4 linked regions of the Methanococcus vannielii SB genome follow. The main gene of each other region encodes a partner of the protein of the gene in region 4 in a complex. Links are inferred from orthologs where the notes say so. Each region holds a gene or a part of one and is shown on either strand. Other genes may lie near its edges. The genes, in order: MEVAN_RS05645, MEVAN_RS06580, MEVAN_RS07355 and MEVAN_RS03245.

Region 1 (3,039 bases), 430 kb from region 4 along the record:
TGGAAAGTATAAGGCAGGAATTTGGTCGGGAACTTGGAAAAATTGTAACACCCATTCTTAAAAGAAGAGTTGATAAGGAAAACCCTGACATTGTTATAATGGTTAATCCATATAACCAAAAAGTTACGCTTCAGGTAAATCCTATTTTTATTAAGGGCAGGTATAAAAAACTCGTCAGGGGAATTCCACAAAGTCACTGGCACTGCAGGACCTGTAAAGGAAGAGGCTGTGAAAAATGTAACTTCACTGGAAAACAGTACCAAACTTCAGTCGAAGAAATTATTGCAGAACCGTTCATGGAAATTATGAAAGGAAGTTCTGAAGCACTTCACGGCGCTGGAAGGGAAGATATCGATGTTAGAATGCTTGGAAATGGAAGGCCCTTTGTAATTGAAATAAAAGAACCAAAAGTTAGAACAGTAAATTTAAAAAAAATGTCTGAAAAAGTAAATTCTTCCAAAATGGTTGAAATAACTGATTTAGAGTATGGGAATAAAAAAGATGTTCACTTTTTTAAAAATGAACCGCATAAAAAAACATACCTTGCAAAAGTTGAGTGTGATGAAAAGGTTTCCAAAGAAGAAGTCTTAAACCTCGTTCAAAAGCTTGAAAATTTAGTAATTGACCAAAGAACGCCTGATAGGGTAGCCCATAGAAGGGCCGACCTTGTACGTGTACGTAAGGTATATAAAGCTTGGCCACATATACTTGATGATTATAACTTCGAACTTAAGATCTTCTGCGATGGCGGATTATACATCAAAGAGCTCATAAGTAGTGACGAAGGAAGAACTTCGCCTTCTGTTTCGGAATTACTCGATAAAAAGTGCATCTGTAAGTTTTTAGACGTTTTGGATGTTCACGATTATGAGGATGTAGAAAATATCTAAAACAGAAATAGTTATATATTGGTAGTGGAAAATAAGATAGACACTATGCCAATTATTTTTGTGAAACACATTAGGAGGAATAATTATGCAAAAAAGTGAAGGATTTAGAAGTAAAACAAGATACAAACTTTCAAAACACCCTAGACAAAAAGGATTGTTCCCTTTAACTAGGGCATTAAAATGCTACACTGAAGGAGATACCGTTCACGTTGTAATCGACCCTTCAGTACAGAAAGGAATGCCTCACCCTAAATTCCACGGTAAAACTGGAACAGTCGTATCTCAAAGAGGAAGAGCTTTCTTAGTTAGAGTTAAAGATGGTGGAAAATACAAAGACATCATTGCAAGACCGCAACACCTAAGAGAGTCTAAGCTTTAATTATTTTTAAGATATTCTTTTTTTTAGAATAATCTATTTTGAGGGAGATTATGATTGGAAAGGAAGTTATTTCCGAAAAACACACCACAATTGCCAATGCACTTGAAATTATGAGTGAACGGGCAAATTTTGATGAACTATCGTATGAACACGGGTGTGCATTAGATTACTTGCAGAAGTTTTCAAAACTGAATAAAAAAGATGCAGAATCAATGCTAGCTCAGCTTTTGAATCTCGGATTAACCGAAAAGATGGCAGTTAAAATAATAGATATTCTTCCAGAAAATGCGGAAGAGCTAAAAGTCGTTTTTTATAGGTCAGACCTTCCAGAAAATGCAGAAGACGTCTTAGACGTAATATGCAAGTTTAAATAACGCATTTTTACTATTTTGTTACTAAAACATTAATTTTTTATTAAATTAAGTCTATATTGATATATGATATTATAACTTAATACCGAAAAAAGGTGTATTTATGAGAGCGGGGCACGATAGAAATAAAAGAGAGTTTGAAGACTACGCATACGTTTTAGACTTCTTAGAATACGGCTACCCTGAAGACACAAGGCCGCTTCATCAGAAAAAACCTATCACACTTGCATTCGGTGAAAAACAGTTTGTGATGATGGAATTAACACTTAAAGATGGTAAAACCGTTGAACTTGCCGAAAAATTATATATTGGAAAAGGTAAGCGTGAAAAAGTCGAATTTGTGTCAAAAATGTTAAAATATGATAATTTAACCCCTACTGCAAAAACAGAACTGCTTTATGTCATAAAAGAAGCCGTTAAGTTTCAAGAAGAAAGATTTATAGAATTTTTAAATAATTGTGGCCCACTTACCCCTAGAATGCATTCTTTACAGTTGCTTCCAGGAATTGGGAAAACTTCAATGTGGAAGGTAATCGAGGAAAGGGAAGTAAGAAAGTTTGAAAATTTTAAGGATTTTGAAGAAAGGGTTAGAAAAAATATAATTGACCCAATTGCAAAAAGAATTGAAGAAGAAATCAAACAAGACCAAAAACACTACTTATTTGTAAAGTGGAAATAATTAATTTTTATTTTTGGTGTTATCTTGAAAATATTAATCCCTTCAATATATCATCCTTTTTTAGGCGGAATAACCGTACACGTTGAAAATTTAATTAAAAATTTAAGCAAGCTTGACGAATTTGAATTCCACATATTAAATTACAGTTCAAACTCTAAAAAATACTCTTTTGATAACGTTTTTGTTCATGATGTTCCTTATTTTAAATATTTAAGAGGCCCAAGTTACATTCTAAATGGGTATAAGGTGGGGGGGGAAATAATTACCAATGAAAAAATAGATTTAATTCATAGCCATTATGCTGCCCCACAGGGATTTTTAGGGTCACTTTTAGGAAAAAAATTTAATATATCAACTGTTTTAACACTCCATGGAAGCGATGTTTTAAGCCAGTCAAAATCTGCTTTTGGAAAATACTTTTTTAATTATGCTGTTTCAAACTCTAAAAAAATAATATGTGTTAGTGAATCATTAAAAAATCAGCTCAAATCCAAAAACGATTTAAATTCGCCATATTTAAAATCTGAAGTAATTTATAATGGTTTTGATGAAAATTTATTTAATCCTTCAAATATTGATGAAGATTACGGACTGTTTGTTGGATCATTAGTTAAACAAAAAGGATTATTTTACTTTTTAGAAGCTATTAAAGATGTAGATTTCAATTTTAAAATTGTAGGTTCTGGCCCCTTAAAATATAATATACTTAAGTACATAAAA
Region 2 (3,048 bases), 610 kb from region 4 along the record:
TGAAAGCATATGGATTTTTCTCTGCTCCATTCCTCCGACTGCAACATCGACATTTAAATGTTTTATATCGTTTACCTGCATTAAAGGGTAGACTACGCTTGCAACTTTTGGGTTTTCATCTTCTCTTGCAATTACTTCCATACTCCTTTTTGCACGGTTTAGTGTTGTAGCAAGAGCTAATTTATATACATCGATAGTATATTCTTCATTTAATTGAAATTCGCTTCCGTAAACGTAATCTGCAATAAGGCCCATTGATTCAAATGCTTTTTTATTTTCTTCCCCTAATGCCCTTATTTCTTCCATCGTGCCTTTCTGGTTTAGGTAAGCATGTAAATCTGCGAGCAAAATAATTATTTTAAATCCTGCCTTTTGTAAATCTATCATTTTTTTTATTTGAAGATAGTGGCCCAAATGAATCTTTCCACTAGGTTCAAATCCGATGTATGCAATTTTTTCGCCTTCTTTTTTTAAAAGTTCATTCATTTCTTCAATTGACACTATTTCAGAAGTGTTTTTTAATATACTTTCTAACATATTTTCGCCTGATACTTGATATTCAAACATTTACAATTTTGTATATACGGTAGAAATAACAATATATAAGACTATATATAATGATTGTGTCTAAACAGTTTTTCATTATAATCTTATTAAATTAATATGATTTTATGAGAAATGATTTATGAGATGAGGGAATTTTTGGTGAGATAAGTGAAAAAAATAATTTCTATAAAGGGTACTGAAAAAGAAGTAATCGAAATATGTGAAAGAATATCAAAAATGGGCATAGATTATTCTTTTGATGCTAAAGCCAATTATTCGGAAAATAAAGCATATAATAGTGCACGAATAAAAATATTTGGTGAAGATAAGAATAAATTGGTTGAAGATTATAAAAATATTCTTTCAATAATTGAGCATGTCCATAATAAATATAATGTGGACGTAAAAGGGTTATATGAATACAAATTAAGTGATTTGAAATACCCTGTAAATAAAGACCTAGTTCTAGACACCCTAAGTGCACTTAAAATTAATTTTAAATATTTAAAAGATGAAAACGTAATCAAGTGTGAATTAAAAGTCGAAGAGTTAAATGACATTTTGAAAAACATACTCGAAATATATTCCGAACTAAACGTTTATAAACTCGGATCAAAACCTGTTAAAAATGTATTAGCGCTTGCTTCATATATTACAGGAAATGATGTTAACATATTACTTGAAAAAGGCCTAGAAAAAGAATTATTTCGGGAAGAAAACGAAAAAATCGTCCTGAATAAGGATATAGATTTAACAAGAAAAGAACTTTTGAGTGTGAAAAAATGAGTTATATTAATATTATTGAAAAAAGCGAAAATTCTATAGAATTGGAACTTGTTAACGATGATCATTCATTAAGTAATGCATTAAAAGAATCATTGCTTTCAAAAAAAGGAGTTGTAATTGCATCTTATGGTGTAGAACATCCAGTTTTACACCCTGAAACAGGAAGATATATCTCAAACCCAACATTAGTCCTAAAAACTGAAGGGGTACTTGCAGAAAAAGTTTTAAAAGAAGCTTTAAGGGACATAATTGACCTTTGTAGTAATTGTTTAGAAGAATTATAACCTTTATACCCAACTACGATTCTTATAAAAAAATATCATTTATAAACTCTTTTTTAAGTATATTTAAACCTCAGTAACTTATTTATAATATGTAACAATAGTACGTATGCTCCATGTATAGATCGCATTGGTGCGGTTAAATAATTACAGGAGGCAACAACATGGACAGTGCACAAATACAAAAAGCAGTGAAGGAGGCTCGAACTCTCGCTAAGCCGCGAAACTTCACACAGTCCGTTGATCTTATTGTAAACTTGAAAGAGTTAGATCTTACAAGACCTGAAAACAGGTTGAAAGAACAGATCGTCTTACCTAGCGGAAAAGGTAAGGACACTAAGATCGCTGTGATTGCAAAAGGTGACTTAGCGGCACAGGCAGCAGAAATGGGCCTCACTGTAATAAGACAGGAAGAATTAGAAGAATTAGGTAAAAATAAAAAAGCAGCTAAAAGAATTGCTAACGAGCACGGATTCTTTATTGCTCAAGCAGACATGATGCCATTGGTAGGTAAATCATTAGGTCCAGTTCTAGGCCCTAGGGGTAAAATGCCACAACCAGTGCCTGGAAATGCAAATTTGGCTCCATTGGTTGCTAGATTCAAAAAAACAGTAGCCATAAATACAAGGGATAAATCGTTATTCCAAGTATACATTGGAACTGAAGCTATGAGTGATGAAGAAATCGCTGCAAATGCGGAAGCAATTTTAAACGTAGTGGCTAAAAAATACGAAAAAGGCCTCTACCACGTAAAGAGTGCATTTACAAAACTCACTATGGGTGCAGCAGCCCCCATATCAAAATAAGGGGTTGAAAGTATGATCGACGCAAAATCAGAGCATAAAATTGCCCCTTGGAAAATTGAAGAAGTTAATGCATTAAAAGAATTACTTAAAAGTGCGAATGTTATTGCATTAATTGACATGATGGAAGTTCCTGCAGTACAGCTCCAAGAAATTAGGGACAAAATCAGAGACCAAATGACATTAAAAATGTCAAGAAACACTTTGATTAAAAGAGCAGTTGAGGAAGTTGCTGAAGAAACTGGCAACCCTGAATTTGCTAAATTAGTAGATTACTTGGACAAAGGGGCGGCAATCGTTGTTACAGAAATGAATCCGTTCAAATTATTTAAAACACTTGAAGAAAGTAAAAGTCCTGCTCCAATAAAAGGAGGCGCTATTGCACCATGCGATATCGAAGTTAAATCCGGTTCAACTGGAATGCCACCGGGGCCATTTTTAAGTGAATTAAAGGCAGTTGGAATCCCGGCTGCAATCGATAAAGGTAAAATTGGAATTAAAGAAGACAAAGTCGTTGCAAAAGAAGGCGATGTAATATCACCTAAACTTGCAGTAGTACTTTCTGCATTAGGTATTAAACCAGTTACAGTTGGTTTGAACGTTCTCGGAGTTTACGAAGAAGGTGTAATCTA
Region 3 (3,031 bases), 770 kb from region 4 along the record:
TTCAGTTTTTTCATTCTTTTTGTATTCTAAAAATCCGCACTTTCCGCATGCGTATCTGTTTAAGTGTTCAGCCATGAATACACCTGCACCACATTTAGGGCATGCTTTTTTCGTTCTTGTTACACTGTTTCCTTCTACTTTATAGTAGTCTGATTTTTTTGTACTTGGTGCTTTTGCGCCTTTTTTACCTTTAGCTGCTGCCATATTATTCCTCCGCTACTTCTGCTGCTTCTTCAAGTTTGTTTTTTTCCAAAACGGATTTTTTCTCTACGGTATTCATGATTTTTTCATCTTCGTAGATTTTTGCGTAGCCTTTTGCTTCCAATTTACCAAATTCTTGGTCTAATGTGTCAATTACAAGCATTTCTTTTTTAGCGTTTAAAATTGCTACTAGTTTAACTTTTACATCTTTAATTGAAGGTGTAGCGCCGTCAAACGTAGCTAAGAATTTTACTTCCCTTCTGTGTAATAACGGGTTATTTTTGTCTGAGATAATCTTTATGTCCATCATATCACCGTTCTTCCATATCTTTTAGAAGTTTTTCGATTTTCTGTTTCAGTTCTTTTGTAATCTTTAAAACTACCATGCCTTCGTCAGGCTGTCCATAAATGACTGAGGTATCCTCGGGGAAATACTTTATTACAGGAAGTGTAAGTAAGTCTTCTTCACCCTTAACGATTAAAGCCATGTCTCTATCATCTATGGTGGAAAGGTATTTAATTCTTTCTATGGCTTCATCAGAAATATATCCTGGAGGATTATAAACCTCAAAAACAGTTTTAAATTTATGAGGTATTTCAACAGGCACGTTTCTCTTAGTTTTAAAGTCTAAAATTGATAAGTCTGGTACAATACCATTAGATAAAAGATGTTTTGTAGTAACATCACCAATAGAAATAACCTTTCCTTCTATACTGTTAAGTTCCTTATATACTTTTCCAAAAGGCTTTTTTAACTCGGTTGCAACCTTATCCGTGAGTATATACATGATTTTCACGATATGTAAAAATTATTTAACACTAAGAACATATTTTCCTTTAATATCAATTCTTGCTTTTTTTGCTACTTCTGAATTATTCGGATCTAAAACAATTAAAAGACCTTTCACGTTTTCGGAAGTATCAAATCCACATATTGGGCAAGTATCGTCCTTTGTGACGTATTTGCATCTTAAACATGCCTTCATTCAATTCACCTCGTTAAATAAAAAATCAGAATAAGTACATTAGATATTGAAAGTAAAAAATAACTAATTATTGACTAATTTTTTTCCTTTTTATTTTTTACTACCTGTTCTTCAAGCCATTCTAATTTTCCAAGGCTTTGTTGTCTCATTGTAAGTGCAATTTTGCTTCCTCTCTTTTTTTCTTCTTTTAAGCTTACTGCAACAATTCTTGCCCTTACAAAATCTCCCTTTTCTAAAACTTTACCTGTTTCTTTCCCAATAATTGCTTCTCTTTTTGGGTCAAAACTTACAAAATCATCCATAATCTGCGAAATGTGGATTAAACCGTCAAGGGGCCCAAGCCTAATAAAAGCACCGAATTCAACAACGTCAACGATTTCCCCTTCAACAACCTCGTGAAGTTCTGGAACGTATGTAAGAACGTCAAATTTTGTTTCGTGATAAGCTGCACCGTCCCCATATATAATGCTTCCATCACTTACCTGATTTATGTCAACTATTGAAAGAACGTATCCTACATCTTTATCGAGAATTCCTTCGTATTTATCCATTAAAACCCTTTTCACGTTATCGTTTAAAGGCGTTCCAAACATTTTTGGCGGAACTCTTACGGTATCAGAAATTGTTAAAATTTTGTACAAATAACCACCTCGGATTATACCTGATTAATGTTGTAAAACAGTTAAAATAATTAAAAATTGTTTTCTCAAAATAGTAAAACAGTTTCAGTATATATATCTTGTTTTTAATATATAAAATCTATGGATTAGAAATATACTTTATGGAAAACCGATGAAACGTAGATATATACTATTTAACCTATTTTTTTACAAATTAACTGTTTTTTTTTAACTATACATTATTTTCTTGAAATTCCAATAATATCTTTTAAATTTAAATCCCGATTTTTCAAAAATTCTTCAATTTCCTGATTTATTTTTTGGAATATATCATATCCACGATAATAGACTCCAGTTCCAACCTGAACTCCCGACGCTCCTGCCATCATAAATTCAATAGCGTCATATCCGGTTGTAATTCCCCCTACGCCAATTACTGGAACTTCTACTGTTGAACATATATCGTAAACATTCTTTACTGCAATTGGTTTTATTGCTTTTCCACTCATTCCGCCAAATTTGTTTGCTAAAACTGGTTTTTTTGATTCTATATCTATAACCATTCCTGGGCCAAGGGTATTTATTGCAACTATTCCGTCAGCTCCTGCATTTACAACAGAATTTGAAATTTCTTTTATATCAGTTACATTTGGCGTTAATTTCACGATAACAGGTATATCTGAAACACTTTTTACTGCTGAAACCACATTTTTTGAAAGGCATTTATCTTGACCAATTGACGAACCATACCCTCCGCCTGCATGAGGGCATGAAATATTTAGTTCTAAAACGTCTACATGAGGTATTAAATTTTCAGCAACTTTTTGAAATTCGGTTTCATTTTTACCATATATTGAACCAATAATTTTTACATTCATTCTTTTCATTTCTGATTTTATCCGTTCAAGTTCTAAGATATACTCTTCTACTCCCGGGTTTGGTAAACCCATTGCATTTAAAAATCCGCCTTCAACTTCAACCATTGTTGGATTTTTATGTCCTTCCTTTTTTTCAATTCCAACAGACTTAGTGCAAACTGCACCTGCACCATTTTTAGCCATTCTTTTTAGAGCGCTTCCAGTTTCACCCATAACGCCCGCTGCTAAAAACACGGGATTTTTAAATTCGATGTTCCAAAGTTTTGTTTTTAACATTTTAAAATCTCCAAGATATTTTAAAAGATATTTAGAAAAGGACATATAAAAAACTAAAGAATAAAGTATT
Region 4 (2,881 bases):
TTAAGATTACCATGTAGAGGACAGAGAACCAGAGGTTCTTTCAGAAAAGGAAGTACAATGGGAGTTAAGAGGAAGAAGTAAAAAAAGTAAAAAGGTGAAAAAATGGGAGATCCAAGAAGATTAGGTAAAAAATACGACACACCTAACCATCCATGGATTGGGGAAAGAATCCAGAAGGAAAGAGAAATTAGCCATAAATATGGCTTGGTTAACAAAAAAGAACTCTGGAAGATGGAAACCCAATTAAGAAATTACAGAAGACAAGCAAGAAAATTGATCAGCGACACAACCACGCAAGGTGGAAAAGAAGCTGTTCAGTTATTCAATGTTTTAAAAAGATACGCTATCTTGGTTGAACAAGAGCCTACTCTTGACCATATTCTTTCATTAAACATTGAAAGTATTCTTGAAAGAAGATTACAAACACTGGTATACAGAAAAGGCCTTGCTAAAACAGCTAAACAGGCAAGACAGCTCATTGTTCACGGGCACATTGCAGTAAATGGAAGACGAGTTACTTCCCCTTCATACTTAGTTTCAGTTTCTGAAAATAATGCAATAGGATACGTGCCTAACTCACCAATGGCTTTAGAGAACCACCCTGAAAGAACTACCGCAGTAAGCGAGGAAAATCAATAAGGTGATTAAATGAGTCAAAAATGGGGATTAGTACACATATATGCATCCTACAACAACACAATACTCCACGTTACGGATGTAACAGGAGCAGAAACCATCGCTAAAGTTTCAGGCGGTATGATCGTGAGAAACCAAAGGGACGAATCATCACCATATGCTGCAATGCAAGCTGCATTCAAGATTGCAGAATTGATGAGAGATAAAGGAATTGACCAAGTTCACGTAAAAGTCAGAGCAGCAGGCGGTCAAAAGTCCAAAAATCCTGGACCTGGTGCACAAGCTGCTATCAGGGCATTATCAAGGGCAGGCATTAAAATCGGTAGAATCGAAGACGCTACACCAATTCCTCACGACGGTACTACGCCAAAAAGAAAGAACAGATAATTGGTGATTTTTTTGATAAAAAATATCCAAAAAGAGAAAAAGAAAACTGGGGAAATTGTTAAAGTGGAATTAAAAGCCCCATTATCTTTTTCCAGTGCATTGAGAAGATTAATGATTTCGGAAGTTCCTACATATGCTATTGAAAATGTATACTTCTATGAAAACACGTCTTCGATGTACGATGAAGTTCTCGCACACAGACTTGGTTTGATACCTGTAAAGGGAGTTCCCGTCAGTGGAGATGAAGTTGTCGTATTTACCCTGTCTAAGGAAGGACCATGTACCGTATATTCATCAGATTTAAAATCTGAAGCTGGTGAAATTGCTTTTGAAAATATTCCGATAGTAAAATTAGCTGAAGGCCAAAAACTAGAATTTGAAGCCGAAGCTCTTGTTGGTACTGGTAAATTTCATGCAAAGTGGCAACCTTGTAATGTGGTTTACAAACAGATATCAAATGACGAAGTGGAATTTACGATTGAGTCATTCGGAAACATGGACGCGGAAGATATAATAAGATCTTCGCTTGAAATTTTAAAAAACAAAGCGGAAATTTTTTTATCCGAACTAGAAGGTCACGAATTAAATGCTGACAACTAAATTTTCACTAATTATCTTAAACTATCAAAATGTTAGTTTTGAAACGAGTGAGAAATGTATTATATCATTCGGGTGAAATTATGAGAAAAACAATGGCTACAAACCCAAAAACTACTGAATTGATTCAAACATTAAAACAAGAATCGTTCAAAAATAGTGCACCAATCTGGAAAGATGTTGCTAAAAAATTATCCAAACCAGCTAGAAAGAAAATTGAAGTAAATGTGAGTAAAATCAACAGATATGCTTCAGAAGGTAATGTAATCTTAGTTCCTGGCAAAGTATTAGGGGCAGGTTCATTAAAGACAAAAGTAACTGTTGCAGCATTTTCATTTTCAGAGACTGCAAAGTCTGCAATTGAATCAGTTGGTGGAAAATGCTTATCAATTGAACAAATTATCGCTGAAAACCCAAAAGGGTCCAAAGTAATTATTATGGCCTAATTAAACATTAAGGTGGAAGTATGGTTGTTGTAAACGCTGAAAATGCGGTTGTTGGAAGACTGGCATCATACGTTGCAAAAGTTGCATTAAGTGGAGAAGAAGTTACAATTGTAAACGCTGAAAAAGCGATTATAACTGGAAACAGAGATTTTATCTTCCAAAAGTATACGCAGTTAAGAGAACGAAAAAGTATCTCAAATCCTAATAGAATGGGTCCAAAATTCCCTAGAAGACCTGATGCAATTATCAGAAGAATCATTAGAGGAATGCTCCCATATAAAAAGGATAGAGGAGTAAACGCATTTAAAAGTATAAAAGTTGAAGTTGGAGTTCCAGAAGGAATTTCTATCGACATTAGCTTAGGTAGTGCGCCAAATACTATCAAATACGTAACAGTTGGAGAATTAAGCCAATACTTAGGTGCTAAATTCTAATTGAGGTGAAAGTGTGAAGGTAGTCCACACCGTAGGTAAAAGGAGAACCGCAATTGCAAGAGCTACTGCAACAGAAGGAAGCGGTAAAATAAGAATTAATAAAAAACCATTAGAATTAATGGAACCTAAATACATCAAAATGAAGTTAATGGAACCTGTAATATTAGCGGGTGAAATATTAGGCAGTATTGATGTAGATGTAGATGTTAAAGGCGGTGGAACTGTAAGCCAAATGGATGCTGCAAGAACCGCTTTAGGTAAAGCAATTATTGAATTTACCGGAAAAATGGAATTAAAAGAAATGTTCTTAAGCTACGACAGAACTTTGCTTGTAAGTGATGCAAGAAGAACTGAGCCTCACAAACCAAGTAAATCATCAAA

Evidence for each region.
Region 1: MEVAN_RS03245 (region 4) and MEVAN_RS05645 share a complex: the UniProt entries of both Methanocaldococcus jannaschii proteins name them as parts of the RNA polymerase complex. The link is inferred for Methanococcus vannielii SB from one-to-one orthologs.
Region 2: MEVAN_RS03245 (region 4) and MEVAN_RS06580 share a complex: the UniProt entries of both Methanocaldococcus jannaschii proteins name them as parts of the RNA polymerase complex. The link is inferred for Methanococcus vannielii SB from one-to-one orthologs.
Region 3: MEVAN_RS03245 (region 4) and MEVAN_RS07355 share a complex: the UniProt entries of both Methanocaldococcus jannaschii proteins name them as parts of the RNA polymerase complex. The link is inferred for Methanococcus vannielii SB from one-to-one orthologs.

The regions. Positions count from the first base shown.
Region 1 is NC_009634.1:1,116,722-1,119,760, reverse strand. Bases 19-2,981 are described here. They hold MEVAN_RS05645 (RNA polymerase Rpb4 family protein), read left to right. Parts: upstream 19-1,319; coding sequence 1,320-1,643; downstream 1,644-2,981. Other genes in these bases: MEVAN_RS05635 (glycosyltransferase family 4 protein), read left to right, coding at 2,344-2,981; MEVAN_RS05640 (DUF655 domain-containing protein), read left to right, coding at 1,744-2,319; MEVAN_RS05650 (50S ribosomal protein L21e), read left to right, coding at 976-1,269; MEVAN_RS05655 (tRNA pseudouridine(54/55) synthase Pus10), read left to right, coding at 19-890. Outside these bases: more of MEVAN_RS05655, read left to right, coding at 1-18; more of MEVAN_RS05635, read left to right, coding at 2,982-3,039. UniProt on the Methanocaldococcus jannaschii protein: DNA-dependent RNA polymerase (RNAP) catalyzes the transcription of DNA into RNA using the four ribonucleoside triphosphates as substrates. This subunit is less well bound than the others.
Region 2 is NC_009634.1:1,299,359-1,302,406, reverse strand. What follows is about bases 1-2,972. They hold MEVAN_RS06580 (DNA-directed RNA polymerase subunit L), read left to right. Parts: upstream 1-1,328; coding sequence 1,329-1,616; downstream 1,617-2,972. Other genes in these bases: MEVAN_RS06570 (50S ribosomal protein L10), read left to right, coding at 2,432-2,972; MEVAN_RS06575 (50S ribosomal protein L1), read left to right, coding at 1,778-2,419; MEVAN_RS06585 (DUF2067 family protein), read left to right, coding at 715-1,332; MEVAN_RS06590 (tyrosine--tRNA ligase), read right to left, coding at 1-537. In the rest of the region: more of MEVAN_RS06570, read left to right, coding at 2,973-3,048. UniProt on the Methanocaldococcus jannaschii protein: DNA-dependent RNA polymerase (RNAP) catalyzes the transcription of DNA into RNA using the four ribonucleoside triphosphates as substrates.
Region 3 is NC_009634.1:1,455,489-1,458,519, reverse strand. Bases 46-3,000 are described here. They hold MEVAN_RS07355 (DNA-directed RNA polymerase), read right to left. Parts: upstream 1,829-3,000; coding sequence 1,262-1,828; downstream 46-1,261. Other genes in these bases: MEVAN_RS07350 (dihydroorotate dehydrogenase), read right to left, coding at 2,047-2,961; spt4 (transcription elongation factor subunit Spt4), read right to left, coding at 1,011-1,187; MEVAN_RS07365 (GTP-dependent dephospho-CoA kinase family protein), read right to left, coding at 513-989; MEVAN_RS07370 (30S ribosomal protein S24e), read right to left, coding at 206-508; MEVAN_RS07375 (30S ribosomal protein S27ae), read right to left, coding at 46-204. Outside these bases: more of MEVAN_RS07375, read right to left, coding at 1-45. UniProt on the Methanocaldococcus jannaschii protein: DNA-dependent RNA polymerase (RNAP) catalyzes the transcription of DNA into RNA using the four ribonucleoside triphosphates as substrates.
Region 4 is NC_009634.1:686,878-689,758, forward strand. Bases 25-2,829 are described here. They hold MEVAN_RS03245 (DNA-directed RNA polymerase subunit D), read left to right. Parts: upstream 25-1,035; coding sequence 1,036-1,623; downstream 1,624-2,829. Other genes in these bases: MEVAN_RS03230 (30S ribosomal protein S13), read left to right, coding at 25-81; MEVAN_RS03235 (30S ribosomal protein S4), read left to right, coding at 103-639; MEVAN_RS03240 (30S ribosomal protein S11), read left to right, coding at 649-1,023; MEVAN_RS03250 (50S ribosomal protein L18e), read left to right, coding at 1,704-2,066; MEVAN_RS03255 (50S ribosomal protein L13), read left to right, coding at 2,087-2,500. Also shown: more of MEVAN_RS03230, read left to right, coding at 1-24; more of MEVAN_RS03260, read left to right, coding at 2,830-2,881. UniProt on the Methanocaldococcus jannaschii protein: DNA-dependent RNA polymerase (RNAP) catalyzes the transcription of DNA into RNA using the four ribonucleoside triphosphates as substrates.